Regions from separate parts of the Lactobacillus sp. OTU4228 genome, predicted to be linked through region 1. Evidence: predicted binding sites of a transcription regulator. Region 1 holds the regulator's gene; the other holds the start of a gene.
The links. Region 1 encodes Rex, which represses fermentation and respiration genes when NADH is low (regulators of the CRP and FNR family bind a similar motif). Its sites were predicted from a motif close to TTGTGAANTANTTCACAA; they were not measured.
Positions count from the first base shown of each region.

Region 2: the regulator Rex is predicted to act here: its motif matches at 7,408-7,425, upstream of adhE (bifunctional acetaldehyde-CoA/alcohol dehydrogenase).

Region 1 is NZ_CDLD01000004.1:148,934-159,084, reverse strand. Features, by position in the region: gene BN1206_RS01605 (sucrose-6-phosphate hydrolase) at 1-561, shown strand, start outside; gene BN1206_RS01600 (LacI family DNA-binding transcriptional regulator) at 577-1,563, shown strand; gene BN1206_RS01595 (redox-sensing transcriptional repressor Rex) at 1,605-2,240, opposite strand; gene BN1206_RS01590 (ABC-F family ATP-binding cassette domain-containing protein) at 2,425-4,341, shown strand; gene oxc (oxalyl-CoA decarboxylase) at 4,513-6,225, shown strand; gene frc (formyl-CoA transferase) at 6,260-7,603, shown strand; gene BN1206_RS01575 (CoA transferase) at 7,672-8,859, shown strand; gene tsaD (tRNA (adenosine(37)-N6)-threonylcarbamoyltransferase complex transferase subunit TsaD) at 8,921-9,970, opposite strand; gene rimI (ribosomal protein S18-alanine N-acetyltransferase) at 9,967-10,151, opposite strand, start outside.
Region 2 is NZ_CDLD01000009.1:561-10,711, reverse strand. Features, by position in the region: gene BN1206_RS02025 (PTS mannitol transporter subunit IIBC) at 1-437, opposite strand, end outside; gene BN1206_RS02020 (BglG family transcription antiterminator) at 559-2,631, opposite strand; gene glmS (glutamine--fructose-6-phosphate transaminase (isomerizing)) at 2,750-4,561, opposite strand; gene adhE (bifunctional acetaldehyde-CoA/alcohol dehydrogenase) at 4,751-7,378, opposite strand; gene BN1206_RS02005 (amino acid permease) at 7,678-9,051, shown strand; partial or broken gene BN1206_RS02000 (DapH/DapD/GlmU-related protein) at 9,082-9,578, opposite strand; gene BN1206_RS01995 (LysR family transcriptional regulator) at 9,685-10,151, shown strand, end outside.

The sequences.
Region 1 (10,151 bases):
GTCTATGAAATCAGCTGGGTTGGTTTACCAGATACCACTTACCCAACCGATAATGAAAACTGGGCCAACTGCCTTAGTCAAGTCAAAAAATTATCTATCAAAGATGGTAAGTTAATGCAAAAACCTGTTTCTGCTATGCAAGAACTTCGTTACAATGAAAAAGAAATTTCAGACGAAAACAAAGCTAGTCAACAATATGAAGCTGAACTCACAATTAAAGCTGGTCAAAAAGGCAGTCTTTATCTTGCCGCAAACGATAATTTAACTAGCGGCCTTAAACTTGATTTCGACACTGAAAACGGAACTTTAATTCTTGATCGTTCTAACGCTGGTCAAAAAGTTTCTGTCGATTATGGTGAAACTAGACAAGCTAACTTTGAGGCTAACACTGACTTAAAGTTAAACATCTTTATTGATCATTCATTAATTGAAATTTTCGTGAACCACGGCGAAGAAGTTTTAACCGGTCGTTATTTTGCAGATCAAAACAATACTAAATTCGCATTTGCACAAAAGACACACTATAATGGTAAATTATGGCAAATGAAAACTATTCTTTAGATTAAGGTGATATAGATGGCAGCTAAATTAAGCGATGTTGCCAAAGAAGCAGGTTGTTCAGTTACTACGGTTTCACGTGTAATCAACAACCATGGCTATTTAAGTCAAAAAACCAAAGATAAAGTTTTTGCGGCAATGCGAAAGCTAAATTATCAACCCAATTCTGTTGCCCGCTCTCTTCAAGGCAAAAGAATGAATCTAGTTGGATTGATTTTCCCTGGTATTATTAATCCATTTTTTGCGGAACTAGTGCAAAACATCGAAGAAGAATTATTCAAAAAAGGCTACAAAGTTATCATGTGCAACGCTGGTCGTGATAAAGAAAAAGAGCATGAATATTTACGCATGCTCCAAGCCAATCAAGTTGATGGTATTATCGCAGGTGCACACAACTTGGGGATTGAAGAATATAAGCAATTAGGTTTGCCAATTGTTTCTTTTGACCGTAAATTATCTGATAATGTCCCTATCGTAAGTTGTGATAACTACCAAGGTATCAAATTAGCCATGCATGATTTAATTCAAGCCGGCTGTAAAAAGATTTACTTTTTGGGTAATGAACATAAAAAAGGCAATCCTACCGATGAACGATTGGATGCCTATCTCGATGAAGTGAAAAAGCATGACTTAAAACCACATATTCGTTCTGTCGCTTTTTCTGATTCTTCTAACATTAAAAATATGCAAATTCATGACATGTTAGTTGAAAACCATCCTGATGGCGTAGTTTGCACTGACGATTTAACTGCTATCTTGGTTTTACAAGAAGCTAAAAAATTAGGTATTAAAGTCCCTAAGGAATTAAAAGTAATCGGCTTTGATGGCACTAAATTGATTCAGACTTATCATTCTGAATTAACCACCATCGCCCAACCTATTCACGATATTGCTACATTATTAGTGGATTTGCTTTTAAAGCGAATTGCACATCCCGACGAAGAGCTAAAGCAAATGAACTACACATTGCCTGTAAAACTAATTAAAAGTGAAACGACCGCATAAAAAAACGACTGAGTTGAATCTCAGTCGTTTTTGTTTTGGCATTAATTTTCTTTATCGCTGTCTAAGAAGTAGATCAGTGTTTGTAATTCAGTGGCTAAATCTACGTTTTGTACACGGACATTAGCTGGAGCAGACAATCTAATTGGAGTAAAGTTCATAATTCCCTTTACACCAGCATCTACCATTTCATCAGTTGTCTTTTGCGCTGCAGTTGAGGGAACGGTTAAAATTGCAATTGAAATTTGTTGGTCACTCAATTGTTGCTTTAAATCGTCCATGTCATAAACGGGAACACCGCTTAAAATACGACCAGTGATTTCCTTATTAATATCAAAAGCACATGAAATTCTAATATTGTTACTACGTTTAAAGTTGTAATTTAACAAAGCACGTCCCAAGTTACCTACACCGATCAAGGCAACATTAGTCAATGTGTCTTGATTCAAAATCTTCTTGAAGAATGTAAGCAAGTTCTTAACGTCGTAGCCATATCCACGTTTACCTAATGCGCCAAAATAAGAAAAGTCTCTTCTAATTGAGGCACTATCAACTTGAACAGCTTCTGACAATTCAGTTGATGAAACCTTATCTTTGCCTTCTTCATTCAAAATCAGCAAATAACGGTAATATAGTGGTAATCTTTTGGCTGTTGCCTTTGGAATCTTTATTTTTTCCATTTGAAGCCCTCCAAACTTATTCCATGTTTGTGAATGTACAATCAAGCACTACCATCATAACTGTTATTATACCTTTTGTGCAAGTATCTTTTTCACAAAGATACACTTTTTCACATATTGACATGAGAAAACCAGTAATATTAGGCTTGCATCATATGATAGAATAATGATTAGGTGAAAAATTATGATTATTGCACAAGGACACGATTTAGAACAACAATTTGGTGCCAACACGTTATTTAAGAACGTTACTTTTTCAATCGATTCAAATGCAAGAATCGGCTTAGTTGGCCCTAATGGGGTTGGTAAAACTACCCTATTAAAAATTATGACAGGCGAACAAGAACCTACTCGTGGTGAATTTACCGTTAATAAAGGTATTGATGTAGGTTATATCGCCCAGGAAAATGCTTTAGACGAAGACAAAACTATCTGGGATGAAATGGAATCCGTTTTTGCTCCTTTAATCAAAGAAGGCAAAGTATTAACCAACATGCAGCAACAAATTGCAGACTATCCTGAAGATCAGGACTTACTAAAGCAATATGACCAAAAGCAGTTCAATTTTGAACAAAAAGGTGGCTATACTTACCAATCAGATATCAAGAGTATCCTTAATGGCTTTAAGTTTCCTGAAGATACTTGGCAAAAACGCATTAGTAGTTTATCTGGTGGTGAAAAAACCAGATTAGCCTTCGTTAAGTTGCTTTTGCGTAAGCCTGCCCTGCTCTTACTAGACGAACCAACCAACTATTTGGACCTAGATACGCTTGATTGGCTGGAAGGCTTTTTAAAGAACTACAGCGGCGCCATTTTAGTAGTATCCCACGACCAATACTTTTTGGATCATTTGGCAACACAAATTTTTGAGTTGCAATTTGGTAAGCTGACTACTTTTAAAGGTAATTATTCTGCCTACGTAATGCAGCGTGAACAACGTGATAAAGATCAAGAAGCTGCTTACGAAAAACAACAAGCTGAAATCAAGAAAGATGAAGAGTTCATTCAAAAAAACTTGGTTCGTGCCACAACTACTAAGAGAGCACAAAGTCGCCGCAAGAAGCTAGAAAAGATCGATCGCATCAAGCCGCCTAAGCATAAGAACAAGGTGCGTATTCACTTTAGTAGCGAGCGTCCATCTGGTAAGGAAGTTTTAATCTTTAATGATTTAACTATTGGCTATCCTGAAAAAACGATGGTGAGTGACATCTCCTTCCAAGTAAACAAAGGTGATCGTGTCGCCGTCATCGGTCCTAACGGGATCGGCAAATCTACTTTACTGAAGACAATTATGAAGCAGCTGAAGCCAAAAGGCGGTTCAATCAAGTATGGTGCTTCGTTAGACATTGGTTACTACGACCAGGAATTGCAAGGACTCGATCCATCTAAGACTGTTTTGGACACCGTTTGGGATCGTCATAAGACTATGCCAGAACGTGACGTTCGTTCAATTTTGGCCAGTTTCTTATTTACGGCTAAAGATATCGATAAAACAGTTGGACAATTATCTGGTGGTCAAAAGGCGCGTTTAACTTTAACTGTCTTGTCACTTGAACATGACAATTTCTTACTAATGGACGAACCAACCAACCACTTGGATATTGAAGCTAAAGAAGTGCTTGAAAAAGCATTGAAGGACTTTGATGGTACTTTGCTCTTTGTATCCCACGACCGTTACTTCATTAACCAACTTGCCAATAAGATCGTTTCAGTTAGAGATGGTCATGCCAAGATTTATAATGGTAACTATTCTTACTACCTTGATGAAAAAGCAAAGCAAGCTAATGCCACAGCTAGCGCAACTGAAGATGCGGAACCTGTAAAGGCAGTTAGTGAACAAAAGCTTTCTTACCAGGAACAAAAACAGCGTGATTCGCAAAAGAGAAAATTGCAACGAGCAATCGATCAAGCGGAAAAAGAAATCGAAGACTTAGAAGCTAAAGAAAAAGATATTCAAAACGAAATGGCTAACCCAGAGATTGCTTCTAACTTTGACAAATTGGGACCTCTTCAAGAACAATTAGACGAGATTCAAAAGCAACTAGATACTGCTAACAACAACTGGGAAAAGGCTATCGAAGAACTAGATAACTTTGAATAAAAGACAGCCACTATAACTAAATAGTTATAGTGGTTTTTTCGCCTTATTATACATGTATTATAAATAACGTGGTTTATTCTTATAATTGCTTGTATCTTATTTTTAAGAGGTGTATCTTGATCTTGAATGTGAAGTTATAAGGATTTTTTATTTTAGAAAGAAGGATTTATCATGGTTGATAATACATCACTCACTGGTGCAGCACTTTTAATCGATGCTTTACAAGCCAATGGATTAAACAATATGTATGGTGTTGTAGGTATTCCAGTTACCGATTTTGCCCGTTTAGCTGAACTAAAGGGTATGAAATTTTATGGATTTAGACGTGAAGACTCAGCCGTAGATGCAGCAGCAGCTGCTGGTTTTATTACAGGTAAACCTGGTGTAGCTTTAACTGTATCCGCTCCTGGATTTTTAAATGGTTTAACAGCTTTAGCACAAGCTACTAAGAACTGCTTCCCATTAATTATGATCTCAGGTTCATCTGATCGTCACATTATCGACCTTGATCGTGGAGATTACGAAGGTCTTGATCAATACAACGTTGCTAAACCATTCTGTAAAGCAGCTTACCGTGTTGATCGTGCAGAAGATATGGGCTTAGCCGTTGCTCGTGCTGTTAGAACAGCAGTTAGTGGCCGTCCAGGTGGTGTTTATTTGGACCTTCCTGCAGCAACTGTTAGCGACACTGTTGCACAAAAGTCAGATGCCAACATCTACAAAGTAGTAGATCCAGCACCAAAGCAATTACCATCAGACGAAGCAATTAACCGTGCCGTTGAATTATTAAATAATGCTAAGCACCCTGTACTTCTTCTTGGTAAAGGTGCCGCATATGCTCAAGCTGAAGATGAAATCAGAGAATTAGTTGCTAAGACCAACATTCCATTCTTACCAATGTCAATGGCTAAGGGTGTTGTTCCAGACGACTCACCAGCATCTGCTGCCTCCGCTCGTTCATTTACACTTGGTCAAGCCGACGTTGTTCTTCTGGTTGGCGCTCGTCTTAACTGGATGCTTTCAAATGGTGGTTCACCATTATTCAGCCCAGATGCTAAATTCATTCAAGTTGATATTGATGCAACTGAATTTGATTCCAACAGAAAGATTGATGCTCCATTACAAGGTGACATTAAGTCAGTAATGCAAAAATTCAATTCTGCTGTTATTGACGCTGGTGTCAAGGCACCGCAAGATTGGCTTGATCAAATTAAGACCGAAAGTGAAAAGAACAACACTAAATTTGCTAAGAGAATCTCTGCTTCAGAAGCTAAGCCAACTTTAGGTTTCTACAGTGCAATCGAACCTATTAATGACCTTCTTCAAAAACATCCAGATACTTATATAGTAAGTGAAGGTGCTAACACCTTGGACATTGGTCGTAACTTAATCAGCATGCAAAAACCTCGTCACCGTCTTGACACTGGTACTTGGGGTGTTATGGGTGTCGGCATGGGTTACGCCATCGCTACAGCCGTTGAAACTGGCAAGCCAGTTATCGCCCTTGAAGGTGACTCAGCCTTTGGTTTTGACGGTATGGAAATGGAAACTATCTGCCGTTACCACTTACCTGTTATTGTCGTTGTTGTTAACAACGGTGGTATTTACAACGGTGATGTTAACGTTGTTCCTGACCAACCAGGCCCAACCGTCTTGGATCACGACGCTCACTATGGTGACATTGCTAAGGCATTTGGCGGTGACAGTTACCGTGTAAATAACTACACTGAAATGAAAGATGCCCTCGAAAAAGCATACGAATCAGGCAACCCAACAATTATTGATGCTCAAATCCCAGCATCAATGGGTAAAGAATCAGGTCACATTGGCAACTTAAACCCAAAGTTGGACTTAAGTTCTCTTGAAGAAAAGGAAAATAAATAATGGCTGAAGAATCTGAAGAAAAGGAGAATAAATAATGGCTGAAGAATCTGAAGAAAATAAATATGCACCTTTAAAAGGTATTAAGGTTGTTGACTGGACTCAAGTACAATCTGGTCCTTCATGTACTCAACTTTTAGCATGGCTCGGTGCTGACGTTATCAAGGTTGAACGTACCAACACTGGTGACCCAACTAGAAATGAATTGCTTGATATTCAAGATTCATGGAGTCTTTACTACTTGCAATTAAATGCTAACAAGAAGTCATTGACTTTGAATATCAAGACTGACGAAGGTAAAAAGATTATGTACGACTTAATCAAGAAGGCCGATGTCTTTGTTGAAAACATCGCTCCTGGTTCTGCCGAACGTAATGGCTTTGGTTGGGAAAAATTGCATGCAATGAACCCCAAGTTGATCTATGCTTCATTGAAGGGCTTTAACAAAGGCTCACGTTTTGAAAATGTTAAGGCATTTGAACCAGTTGCTCAATCTGCTGGTGGTGCTGCTTCTGCTACTGGTTGGAACAAGGGTGAAAACAATGTACCTACTCAATCAGCAGCTGCTTTAGGTGATTCCAACTCAGGAATGCACTTAACAATCGGTATTTTAGCTGCCCTTCTTCAACGTGAACACACCGGTGAAGGTACTTTCGTATACCAATCAATGCAAGATGCTGTATTGAACCTTTGCCGTATCAAGTTACGTGACCAAATCATGTTAGACAACTTGGGTGCTTTACCTCACTACGCTGTTTACCCTAACTGGAAATGGGGCAAGGCTATTCCTCGTGCTGAGAACACTGAAGGTGGTCAAGTTATTGGTTGGACTTACAAGGCTAAAGGCTGGGAAACTGATCCTAACGCTTATGTTTACATCGTTATTCAAAACAGCGATAAGAGCTGGGCAGCAATTGCCAACACTATGGGTCACCCAGAATGGATTACTGATCCTCGCTTTGATGGCTGGCAAAACCGTCAATTACACAAGGAAGAAATTTACCCATTAATTGAAAGCTACACTAAGCAATACGACAAGTACGAATTAACTAAGAAGCTTGGTGCTGCTGGTGTTCCTGTAGGTCCTGTTCTTGACTGGCACGAACTTGAAAATGATCCAGACTTGAACTCAGATGGTACAATTGTCACTATTGATCAAGGTGGCAATCGTGGCAAATTCAAGACTATTGGTTTACCATTTACTCTTTCTAACTACAAGCCTGATTACAAACGCGCTCCAGACCTTGGTGAAAACAACAAAGAAATCTTATCTTCACTTGGTTACGATCCAGATCAAATCGAAAAGTTAACTGAAGAAGGCGTAATTTCTAAGGCTAAAGGTCCTAAGAACCCGCGCACTGAAGTTATCAAAGGTGAATAATTAATTTACCGAAAAAAGCTGTTCAAAATCTGGACAGCTTTTTTCTTTTACATAGAAAGTGTGTCATAATGACCGAACCTAATTACAGTGAATTAGAAGCTAAAAATGTTCACTTAGATAAAGATAAGCCCTACCCCTTAAGCGGTATTTTAGTCGTCGATTTTACCCACGTTTTATCAGGCCCAACCTGTACCAGAATGTTAGCAGATGCAGGTGCACGGGTAATTCATATTGAACGAAAAACTGGTGACGATACGCGTCATATGGGACCATACATCGCTGATGGTTCTAGTGAATACTTTAGAATCTGCAATGCGGGTAAAGAATCCATTGCTTTAGATTTAAAAGATCCTAAAGACCATGCATTAGCCGAAAAAATGATTGCTAAAGCAGATGTTGTAGTTGAAAACTTCCGTCCTGGCGTTATGAAGCGTCTAGGATTTGGCCCTGAAGAAATGGTCAAAAAATATCCCAAATTGATCTTTGCCTCTATTTCTGGTTTTGGTCAATATGGTCCTTGGTCTAAACAAGCGGCTTACGATACGATTATTCAAGCTGTTTCAGGCTTAATGGATGCAACTGGTACGCCCGAAGGCAAACCAACTAGAGTCGGTACTTCAGTGTCTGATGTAGTGGCCGGTATTATGGGCTATAGCGCCATTATGACGGCCTTAGTTGCTCGTGATCGTACTGGTAAAGGAACTACTGTTGACGTTTCAATGCTTGACTCTACCTTCTCCTTAATGGTTCAGGATTTGATGCTCGCATTGGGGCCTCACGAGGTGCCACATCGTATCGGCAATCGTCACCCAGATATGTATCCATTCGATACCTTTGACTGTAAAGATCAGCCTATTGCCATCTGTTGTGGTAACGATCATTTATGGAGTCTGTTATCACATGCCTTAGGCCACGATGAATGGGTTGAGCAAAAAGACTTCAAAACTAACGACTTACGCGAAAAAAACTGGCAAAAAGTTAAGGATGCAATGCAAAGTGTCCTCAAGACTAAAGATGCTGCTGAATGGGATAAGATCCTGCATGATGCTGGCGTACCTGCCGGATTGGTTTTAAACGTTGATAAAACTCGCCGTTTAGATCAAATTATTACGCGTGGCATGGTCAAAACATTGCCTGATGGTAACGAAGTATTGGGCTCTCCAATGAAATACAGTACTTGGAATTCATATGGTTTACAAAAAGATTCACCAAAATTGGATGAAGACGGCGCTAAAATCAGAAAAGAATTTGAATAAAATAGTTTACATACTAAAAGACCTAGGAAATATCCTAGGTCTTTTATTTGTTTTATCTGTTTTAATTTAACATGCTCTTAGCATATGGCAATTCCAGTGATGGATCTGCATTCAATGTAAGATCCGCAAATTGACCATCATTGTAAAGGTTATATGCGGCTGCACCAATCATTGCGGCATTATCACCACAAAGCTTGATGTCTGGCAAAATAACCTTAGGTTGATCTTGCTTAGGCAACTTAGCAATTTCAGCACTCATGCGGTCACGTAAACCATGGTTTGCGGCAACCCCACCACCCATGATGAAGGTCTTAGGCTTGTATTGCTTAATTGCACGGATCGTCTTGTGAGCAAGAACATCAATAACTGCAGCTTGGAAACTAGCTGCTAAATCATACTTGTTCAATTTTTCATGAATTTGATCTGCATGGTGACAAGTATTAATAAAGGCAGATTTAAGACCTGAGAATGAGAAGTCATAGTCATCGTCTTCCATCATTGCACGTGGGAAGTTAAAGGTATCCTTACCTTCATGTGCCCATGCATCAATTGTCTTACCAGCTGGGTAATTTACGCCAAGAACACGACCGATCTTATCGTAAGCTTCACCAGCAGCGTCATCACGAGTATCACCGATAATCTCAAAGTGAACTGGATCTTTCAATAAAACAATTTCGGTATGTCCACCAGATACTTGCAAAGCAAGGGCTGGGTATTCGATCTCATCCTTCAATTGAGCAGCCATAATGTGACCCATAATGTGGTCAACACCGATTAAAGGAATACCGGTAGCCATTGAAGCAGCCTTAGCTGCACTAACACCAATTAAAAGTGCACCAACTAAGCCTGGACCATAAGTTACGGCAATTGCATCGATATCTTTCCAAGTACAATTTGCTTCACTTAAAGCTTCTTTAGTAATTTGGCTAATTACTTCAATATGGTGACGACTGGCAACTTCTGGCACTACCCCGCCAAAACGTTGGTGACTTTTGATTTGGGTTGCGACGATCAAACTCTCAATGTCACGTCCATTTTTGATCACGGCAGTGGAAGTTTCATCACATGAACTTTCGTAAGCTAAAATGCGAACATCTTTCTTTTCACTCAAAACGTAAACTTCTTTCTTTTAATCTGATGTGGCTTCAACCATAACACCATATTCATGGCATCAGTATGCGTATCTTGATAATAATCTTTACGAATAAAATTCCCTTTAAAACCTAATGATTGATACAATCTTTGAGCAATTTCATTATCGGTTTTAACCTCTAAAGTTACACTATCACTAT
Region 2 (10,151 bases), on a different contig from region 1:
ATACCTAAGATACCAAGTGAGAAGTTGTTATAAATCATTTCAAAACCAGATTTAATCTTGTCTTGGAATGCATTATCGATTTTCTTTAATACCCATGCACTGAGTGGACCCATAATCATGGCACCTAAGAACATAGGTTGTTGAGTACCAACGATAACACCGAGTGTACCAATTGCACCGGCAACGGCACCACGTTCGTCATCAACCATACGACCACCTGTGTAACCAATTAAAAGTGGTAACAGATAGTGAAGCATAGGTTGAACTAGATTATTAATATTTTTATTTGGGAACCAACCGTTTGGCCACATGAAGAATGCAGCGGTAAGACCCCAAGCGATGATCGCACCGATATTCGGCATAATCATACCGGATAATGCGGTACCAAATTTTTGAACCTTCACTTTAACGGAAGATTTACTCTTTGCTTGTGCCATTTTCTTCTCCCTCTCTAATCAACTTACATTTTTATCGTAAGTCAATCCGTAAGCGTTTACAATGACACAAAAATAGAACTCTGGCACAAAACTGTGCCAGAGTCTGAGTATGCCTATTCTATTAAGCTTTAATATTCTTACTTGATGTAAGCCCTTTTTTAATTTCATCCAAAAATAGGTCGGCAAGAGCATCTTTTATCTGTTCTTGATTACCATTAGTGAACAAATTCAAGTTGCTGTCACTCATGATGATCATGCTGGAAACCATGCTTAACAGTTGCTGCTCTGAATCAGATAAATTGTCTGGTGCCAACATAAGAAGGATTCTTTTGACCTGAATCATATTGTGATCCATTGATAAAAGAGAGATTTCATTGTCCAGATCGAACATGCTAAAAGAACAGCGAGTAATTTCTGGGCTTCTCGTGTGCAGCAATGCAATATGGCTGTTAGGAATTCCTACCGGTGCCATTCTTATTCTTTTAAGCAGATTCTTGGCTACAGGCATTTGCTTGCGAATCAAAGTTGAATCTGAGTGGGCCAAACATTCCTGAATTACTGCGATCAAGTCTTGCGAATTATACTCCAAATGCTGGATTGTGATGCCGTTGACTAGTTCTGAACAGAAAAGCGTGCTGATAGATATCTTAGACAAGCGCGCCGCAGAGTCTTTGTGGTGATTTTCAACGATCGATTGCGTATCTGTATCAAGCGGATACTTTTGTTCATATTCCTGTAAGTAATTCTTGATACGCTCGATTTCATTATCCAGCAGCAATGGACTAACTAGCTGATAATCACGAGAGAAACCTTTTAGCTTCAAGGTTGAAAAGATCAAATTGTATTGCGACAAATCGATCTGATTCAATGTCGAAACACGGCTGACCTTAATCTGTTTGATTTCAGGAAACTCCTTTTTAAGTCGAGCACTCAAAATCGCCGAAGTCCCGATCCCGTTTTCACAAATAACCAGTGCCGTGAGGTTGCGATTGTTGTTTTGACTAGTATATTCGTTAGCAAAATACAACAAAATCAGCTGCAGCTCTGAATCCGTCAAATGATTATCAGGGAAATCGACACTCCAATATCGTTGAATAGCTGCGTACAATTTATCAAATTGGTGACTCAAACCAGCCAAAATTTCGATTGGCGTATCAGGCAAAAGTGCAACGCGGTGCTGCACCAAACTGATCACATGCTTGGTCAGCTTAGTCATGAAGTTCGGATCCTTTTTAAAGTCCCAGCGAACTTCTTCTGAAACAGATTGCACGAAGTTTTTCACTTTAACAGAAATAGCCAATTCGCTATCGTTATAAGTCAGATACGTGTTGTGGTAGTCGCAGGCCAGCAACTTATTGGCCAAATATGAAATATCGTTTTGATCTACCTGGATACTGCTCGTCTTAGTTTTGGCAAATAAAGCCATAAAGCGATAAACGTAGCCTTGATATTTCATTGTATTTTCTGCCGGTTGAATGAAATCTAGCTTGCATCCCGCCATGGTCCGTTTAAGCGTAGCCGCAAAAATCAGAATCAATTCGATCATCTTTTGATCGGTATCAATTTTGACGTTATTAAAAACACTTTCCTTCAAGCATGAATCAACCGTTAGCAATAGTTTCTTATCAATTATGTTCAAAAATGGATTGTTGCTCTTAATATCATTATGCAAATATTTGAAGAAGTCATACTCGTTGATTTCATTGAGCATCACGTCCACAAATACCTGGCGGCGCACTTTTTCAGGCGCCTCAATCGAAAGTCCCACGCCCTTTTTCCGAATCAATTTAATGTGATAACGATTGAGCGACTTCTCTACTGAATTCAGGTCATTTTGAATTGTGGCTTCACTAACATTTAAATCTAACGCAAACTGGATTATTTTACAAGGCTCTGTACTAATTAAAAGCGTAGCCGCAATTGCTTTTTCTCTTTTATCAATCGACATCACGGATTGGCTATGGGAAGTGCGCACCAACTTTTTAACTTCGCGCAATTCTTTTGCGTCACCTGACAAGTAATACTTGCCCTTTTGGTTAACGATTTCTAGCTTATTCTTTTTTAAATCGCCAAATTCACGATAAACTGTCCGCCGACTAATTCCCAGACTTTCCTCGATCTGCTTGATCGTCACGCCTGTTTGATTTTCAAGAAAAAGTTGCAGAATTTGTTTCTGCCTTTGCGTTAAAAACATAGTATCGCCTTTTATCTATTTATAAATTATTCTTAACATAGATTATACTTGAAAGCAAAAAAGAAGACAGACCTCAATCTGTCTTCTAAAAAATTATTATATGTGTAATTTTAATTAATTATTCAACAGTTACACTCTTAGCCAAGTTACGTGGCTTATCAACATCTAAGCCCTTGTCCTTTGAAGCGTAGTATGCAAGAAGTTGAGTTGGTACAACAGTCAAAAGTGCTGACATGTAGTAGTTGATATCTGGCAATACAATAGTGTCAGCAGCGTTAGCAAACTTCTTACCAACAATAGTGATGATGCTTGCGCCACGAGAAACTACTTCTTGAATGTTACCACGAGTAAGGTCAGCAGTAACTGGGTCGTTGATCAAAGCAATAACTGGAGTACCCTTTTCAATCAATGAAATAGTACCGTGCTTAAGTTCAGCTGCAGCGAATCCTTCAGTTTGGATGTATGAAACTTCCTTCAACTTCAAGGCACCTTCAAGGGCAACAGCGTGATCGATACCACGACCGATATAAAATGCGTTTCTTGATGGTACTATGTACTTCTTAGCAAGCTTTTCAAGCTTTTCTTTACCATCAACGATTTGTTGGATACCTTCAGCAGCGATTGCTAAGTCATGCTTCAAGTTCCAGTCCTTAGCTTCTTGAACGCCTAACTTTTCACCCAAAGCCTTAGCTAAAACGGCTTGCAAAGCAACTTGAGCAGTGTAGGCCTTAGTTGAAGCAACAGCGATTTCAGGACCTGCACCTAAAAGCATAGTGTAGTCGGCTTCACGAGAAAGAGTTGAGCCTTCAACGTTAGTCATAGTCAAACTTGGAATACCACGCTTGTTAGCTTCCTTCAAAACAACACGTGAGTCAGCAGTTTCACCTGATTGAGTCAAGAAGATGAAGAATGGGTGCTTGCTCATCATTGGGAAGTGGTAACCAGCTTCTGAAGCATAACCAACTTCGGTAGGAATACCAGTGTAGTGTTCAAAAATAGTCTTACCTACAAGACCTGCGTGGTAACTAGTACCTGCAGCGAAGATGTAAAGACGATCAGCCTTTGAAATAGCATCAACGATCTTTGAATCGACCTTTGGTTCACCGTTTTCGTCAAGGTAGTTTTGTGACATGTGACGCATAACGCCAGGTTGTTCATCGATTTCCTTTAACATGTAGAATTCGTAAGTACCCTTTGAAGCAGCGTTTGGATCGATGTTCAAAACGTGAGGTTCACGATCAACCTTCTTACCGTCAATAGTTTCGATAGTGTATGAATCCTTGGTAATGTCACCAACGTCACCATCTTGTAAGTCAACGAAGGTCTTAGTTTGATCAAGAACTGAAATAGCATCTGAAGCAATGATGTTAAAGCCATCGCCCAAGCCAAGCATCATTGGTGACTTGTTCTTAGCGATAAATACGTGATCTGGTTCAGTGTCATCAACAAGTAAGAATGCGTATGAACCCTTAACAAGCTTCAAAGCTTCCTTAAATGCTGAAAAGGTATCTAAGTTCTGGTCACGAGCAATCTTGCTGATTAATTGAACAACAACTTCAGTATCAGTATCTGAGTGGAACTTAACACCTTGTAAGTACTTTTCTTTTAATTCGGCGTAGTTTTCAATCACACCGTTGTGAACTAAGTAGAAGCGTTTGGTTTCATCAAAGTGAGGGTGAGCGTTGTCAACAGTTGGCTTACCGTGGGTTGCCCAACGGGTATGACCAATACCAACTAAACCTTGTTCATCTGGAGTTAACTTTTCTTTCAAGTTTGAAATACGGCCAACAGCCTTGGTTAAGTATTCGTGTCCATTTAAATCGTTTAAGTAAATACCAGCTGAATCGTAGCCACGGTATTCCAAATTAGTTAATCCATTTAAAATAATATCTCTTGCAGGCTTACCTACAACTCCAACAATTCCGCACATATTTTTCTCCTTTGGTCTAGTTCAATATTTCTTAATGGACTAGTTTGTTTTTATGATTACAGTAGTCATAATAGCCTTTTTAGCCAAAGTGGTCAAGTAATAATTCACAAAATTGGTATAATACTTTTGAAGGCAAAAAAATAGCTATCAGAATCGTTATCTGATAGCTATTTTTTATGCTGTTAATCTTTATTTGTTATTAACAATACCCTTGCCTTCGTAGCAATCTTTCATTAATTGAATGATTTGGCTAATAAGTGGAGCAGTTGGGTTAGTTACAGTGTTTTGGTCACCGTATGCTTCAACAGCTAATTCGTCAACTTTCTTGTCGAATTCAGCCTTGTCAACACCGTAGCCCTTGTAAGCCATCTTGATGCCAACTGATTCAGCCAAGTCGATGATCTTTTGGACAAGCTTTTCAACTAATTCGTCATCGCTTGAACCAGTCAAACCGATTGCTCTAGCAATGTCGGCGTAGTCACTTTTAGCACGGTAAACTGAGTAGTGAGGCCACATGGCAAGTTTTTCAGGACGCTTTGAGTTGAAGCGGATAACTTGTGGTAAAGCAATTGCATCACTTACGCCACTTGGAATATCGAAGGTTGATCCAACGGTGTGAGCGATTGAGTGTTCAAGGCCAAGGAAGGCGTTTGAGTATGCCATACCTGCAATAGTTGCGGCATCATGCATTTGCTTTCTTGCGTCAAGGTCGCCATCGTATGACTTCTTCAAGTTAGCGAAGATAGTTTTGATAGCTTCAAGTGACCAACCACGAGTGAAGTCAGTAGCCATAGTTGAAACATAACTTTCAATTGCGTGGCCTAATGCTTCAAAACCTGACCAAGCGATCAAACGCTTTGGTAAAGTTTGTACGAATTGGTCATCAACAATTGAAACATCTGGAGTTAAAGCATAATCACATAAAGTGTGCTTAATACCAGTCTTAGCATCGCTAATGATAGCAATTGGTGAAACTTCTGAACCAGTACCTGAAGTAGTTGGGATACATACAAGTTGAACGCCGTTAATCTTTGGGAAGCGAACTACTCTTTTTCTGATGTCCAAAAACTTTTGGTAAGCTTCCTCAAAACTCATTTCTGGGTTTTCATAGAACAAACGCATTGCCTTAGCAGCGTCCATTACTGAACCACCACCGATAGCAATCACAACGTCTGGCTTGAAGATGTTCATTCTGCGAACACCGTCTTTAATCACGTCAGTGTTAGGATCAAGAGTTACAGCCTTGAATACTTCGTATTCCTTTTGGCCACGGCGCTTTGAAATGATGTCAGTAATTTCATCAGCAAAGCCTTGATCAGCAACACCTTCATCAGTAACGATGAAGAAACGATTTACGTTTGGCATGTGACGTAAGTAGTTAGCTGCGTTGTGTTCGAAGTAGGTCTTAGAAGGAACCTTTACCCATTGCATGTTGTCGCGACGCATAGCAACTGTTTTGATGTTAAGCAAGTCCTTAGCACCAATGTTGTGTGAGAAGGTGTTGGCACCGTAAGAACCAGTACCTAAAGTAAGTGATGGCAACATGTTGTTGTAAAGGTCACCGATACCACCAAGGGCAGCTGGTGAGTTAACCAAGATACGGCAAGCATCCATCTTCATTGCAAATTCATCAATGATCTTCTTGTCGCTTGAGTGAAGACCAGCGGTGTGACCACGACCACCGTAATCAAGAAGTTCAGAACAAATTCTGAAGGCATCGTCATGGTTCTTAGCACGGTACAAAGTGAATACTGGTGAAAGCTTTTCAGCTGAAAGTGGGAACTTTCTACCAACACCGTTGTATTCAGCAACGATTACCTTGGTGTTCTTTGGTACATCAACACCACAAAGCTTAGCAATTTCGTAAGCTGACTTACCAGCTACAGGACCTGCAACAGTACCACGTCTTGGGTCGATGAAGTGTTCTTCGAACTTCTTAATTTCTTCTTTGTTTAAGAAGTAGCAGTCCCACTTCTTGAATTCATCAACAACCTTGTCGTAAATTTCGTCGTCTACAACAACTGAATTTTCAGAAGCACAAACCATACCATTATCGAAGTTCTTTGACAAAACAATGTCATAAACAGCACGGTCGATGTTAGCTGACTTTTCAATGTAAGATGGACCGTTACCAGGACCAACACCAATAGCTGGCTTACCTGATGAATAAGCAGCCTTAACCATACCTGGACCACCAGTAGCCAAAATAGTTTGAACGCCTGGGTTATTCATTAAATCAGTAGTAGCATCTAAACTTGGTTCTTCAATCCATTGAACTGCGTCTGCTGGAGCACCAGCGGCAACAGCAGCAGCACGAATAATCTTACCAGTTTCTACACAACACTTTTGAGCTTGTGGGTGGAAGCCGAAGATAATTGTATTTCTAGTCTTTAAAGCAAGCATAGCTTTAAAAATAACAGTTGAAGTTGGGTTAGTTACTGGAGTAACACCAGCAATGACACCCTTAGGTTCAGCAATCTTGGTTAAACCTAATTCCTTGTCTTCCTCAATTACGCCAACAGTCTTTTCGTGACGTAAACTATTCCAAATATTTTCACTAGCGTACATATTCTTAGTAGTTTTGTCTTCTACCACACCACGCTTAGTTTCTTCAACGGCCATTTTAGCCAATGGATAAGCATTTTGTTCACCGGCAGTAGCAACTGCTTCACAGATCTTATCAACTTGTTCTTGTGTGAAGTTAGCCATTTGGTCTAATGCAACATGTGATTTCTTTACTAAGTTATCTACCATGTCGTAGATTTGCTTTTTCTTTTCTTCCTCTGTAAGAGTCTGTTTTTGTTGTGTCTTAGCCATTACTTATTACCTCTAAGATCTACTAATTCTTGTGAACTAATTTACAATGTCAACTATAGCACAATACTAACAAATGTAAATGTTTTAATTTATGATAAGTCAGGTTAACAATCTTTTTAGAGCATTTATATTTTTGATTTTGCGCCAATGAAAGCGCTTGTTAAATTATTTACTTTGTGAATTACCAAACTTATAATCACATGCTTTTTATAGATTTTTTAAATTTATCTGTTAAAGCTGGTGCAACTCCTTAACAATGATAAAATATTAAGTATATATGAAAATATGGGGGACCTTATATGAATGAGAAAAAATCGCAGACTGATTCTGGCTATAAAAGAACCCTAAGCAATGCACATATTCAATTAATTGCTTTAGGTGGAACAATTGGAACCGGACTTTTTCTAGGGGTTGGTGATAGTATTCACCGCGCAGGTCCTAGCGTTATTCTGATTTATATCATTGTAGGTATTTTCCTATTCTTGCTTATGCGAGCCTTAGGCGAAATGATTATGTCTGACCTTCATAAACACACTTACATTGATTTTATTGAACAATATCTCGGTAAAAATATCGGATTTATTACCGGATATCTTTATTGGATTAGTTGGATCACTTTAGGAATGGCAGAAACAACTGCCTTAGGAATTTATTTTGAATATTGGTTTCCAAATTTAAAACCATGGATTCCAGGATTAATTACAATTGCCGTTTTGTTGATCATCAATCTAATTTCAGCTCGTGTTTTTGGTAATTTGGAATTCAGTTTTGCCATTATCAAAATCGTGACAGTAGTTGCTTTTGTTTTATTGATCGCTTATCTATTAATCACTGGTGGTAAAACATCATTTGGTCCTGTTGCCTTTGCCAACTTAGATGATCACGGTGGTTTCTTTGCTAGAGGTACTAAAGGATTTTTGCAAGGTTTCCAAATGGTTATCTTTAGTTTTATTGGCGTTGAACTTATTGGTTTAACTGCTGCGGAAGCCCAAAATCCTAAAACTACCTTAAAGCGAGCAATTAATCAGTTACCTTTTCGTATCATTTTGTTTTATGTAATGGCAATCTTAGGTATTTTACTAGTGATCCCTTGGTCAAAGGTATCAACTAATTCTAGTCCATTTGTACAAGCACTCGGTGCCACTGGCATTAGAAATGCAAGTTCAATCATTAACTTTGTTGTAATTTCAGCTGCAGTTTCATCAACTAACAGCTTTCTATATAGCGCTGGTCGTCTTCTTTTCTCTGTCACTTATGGTGGTCATGGAGAATGGAACCAAACCTTTGGACATCTATCTAGAAGACAATTGCCACAAAACGCTTTAATTTTATCCGCTTTATTAATGGCATGTGCACCTATTATTACTCTAATCATTGGCGATCAGGCCTTTAATTTTATTTCTTCCACTTCAACTAGCATGTTTTTAATCATCTGGTGTTTGATGGTTTTAACCCATATTTCCTTTAGAAGAAAAACACCTGACTCTGAATTAAATGATTTCAAGATGCCAGGTTTCCCATATATGGATTATTTAATTTTATTCTTCTTTGTTCTAATGATTATTTTGCTTTTAATCTTACCCAGCTATCGTATTCCTATGATTGCCGCCATCATCACTTTCATAGTTTTATACATCATTTCCAAAGTTTGGCACAATGAAAAAGCTGTATAACTAAAAAGCCGCGAAAAATCGCGGCTTTTTTTAATCCTTAATTTTCTTAATGATTCTTGCCGGTATATCAGCTACTACTGTGTTAGCCGGAACATTTTTACTAGCAACTGCACCTGCAGAAACTACAGCATTTTCACCAATAGTAACGCCTGGTAAAATCATTGCTTTTGCCCCAATCCACGCATTTCTCTCAATTACTACTGGTTTAAGTTCCAATTCTTTTCGCTGCTTGGGCTTCAACTGATGATTTACTGAAATTAGATATGCACCTGGTCCAATTAGCACATCATCCTCAATAGTGATGCCACCTAGGTCAACCATCATTGCTCACCTAGCTTGATATTGCGTCCATAGTCAGAATAAAATGAAACTCTAATTTCCGTACTAGCTGGTACTTCCCGCCCTATAATTTCACTAACAAGTTGACATACTTCACAACTGCAATGACGCTGTGTATTCAGATTCTGAAGAAGACGTTGATTCTGCGCTATTAGTTGCGTAATAAGATCTTTATTATTTGCATCCATTTTTTATACTTCCTTTTTCTTGCTCAAATTAAGTTTAAAAGGTAAGCTAAGCAATGTAAAAAGCTTATTAAGTATCACATATTATAATTATTTTTTATGGTAAAAAATGGAATTACGAGTTTTAAACTATTTTGTTGCTACAGCAGAAGAACTAAACATGACCAGAGCTGCTCAAAAATTGTTAGTTTCTCAGCCAGCTCTATCAAGACAAATTGCTGACTTAGAAGATGAATTGGGAGTCAAATTATTCAATCGCCGGTTCCGTCATTTAACTTTGACTCCAGCTGGACAATATTTATTAGAGCAAGCAAAAGAAATCTTAGCTTTAACTGCAAAGACTAAGAGTAATCTTCAATCTTCTACTGTGATTAGTGGCGATTTAACAATTGCTGCAGGTGAAAGTTACGCAATGCAAAGGATCATGGACATTTTGAGTAATATTATCCAAGATTATCCTACTGTAAAGATCCATATTTTGAGTGGCGATTATGAATTTGCAGAAAAGAAGTTAAACATTGGTACCGTTGATTTTGCGGTGATCATTGGTAATCTGAACCTTTCTAATTATGCAGC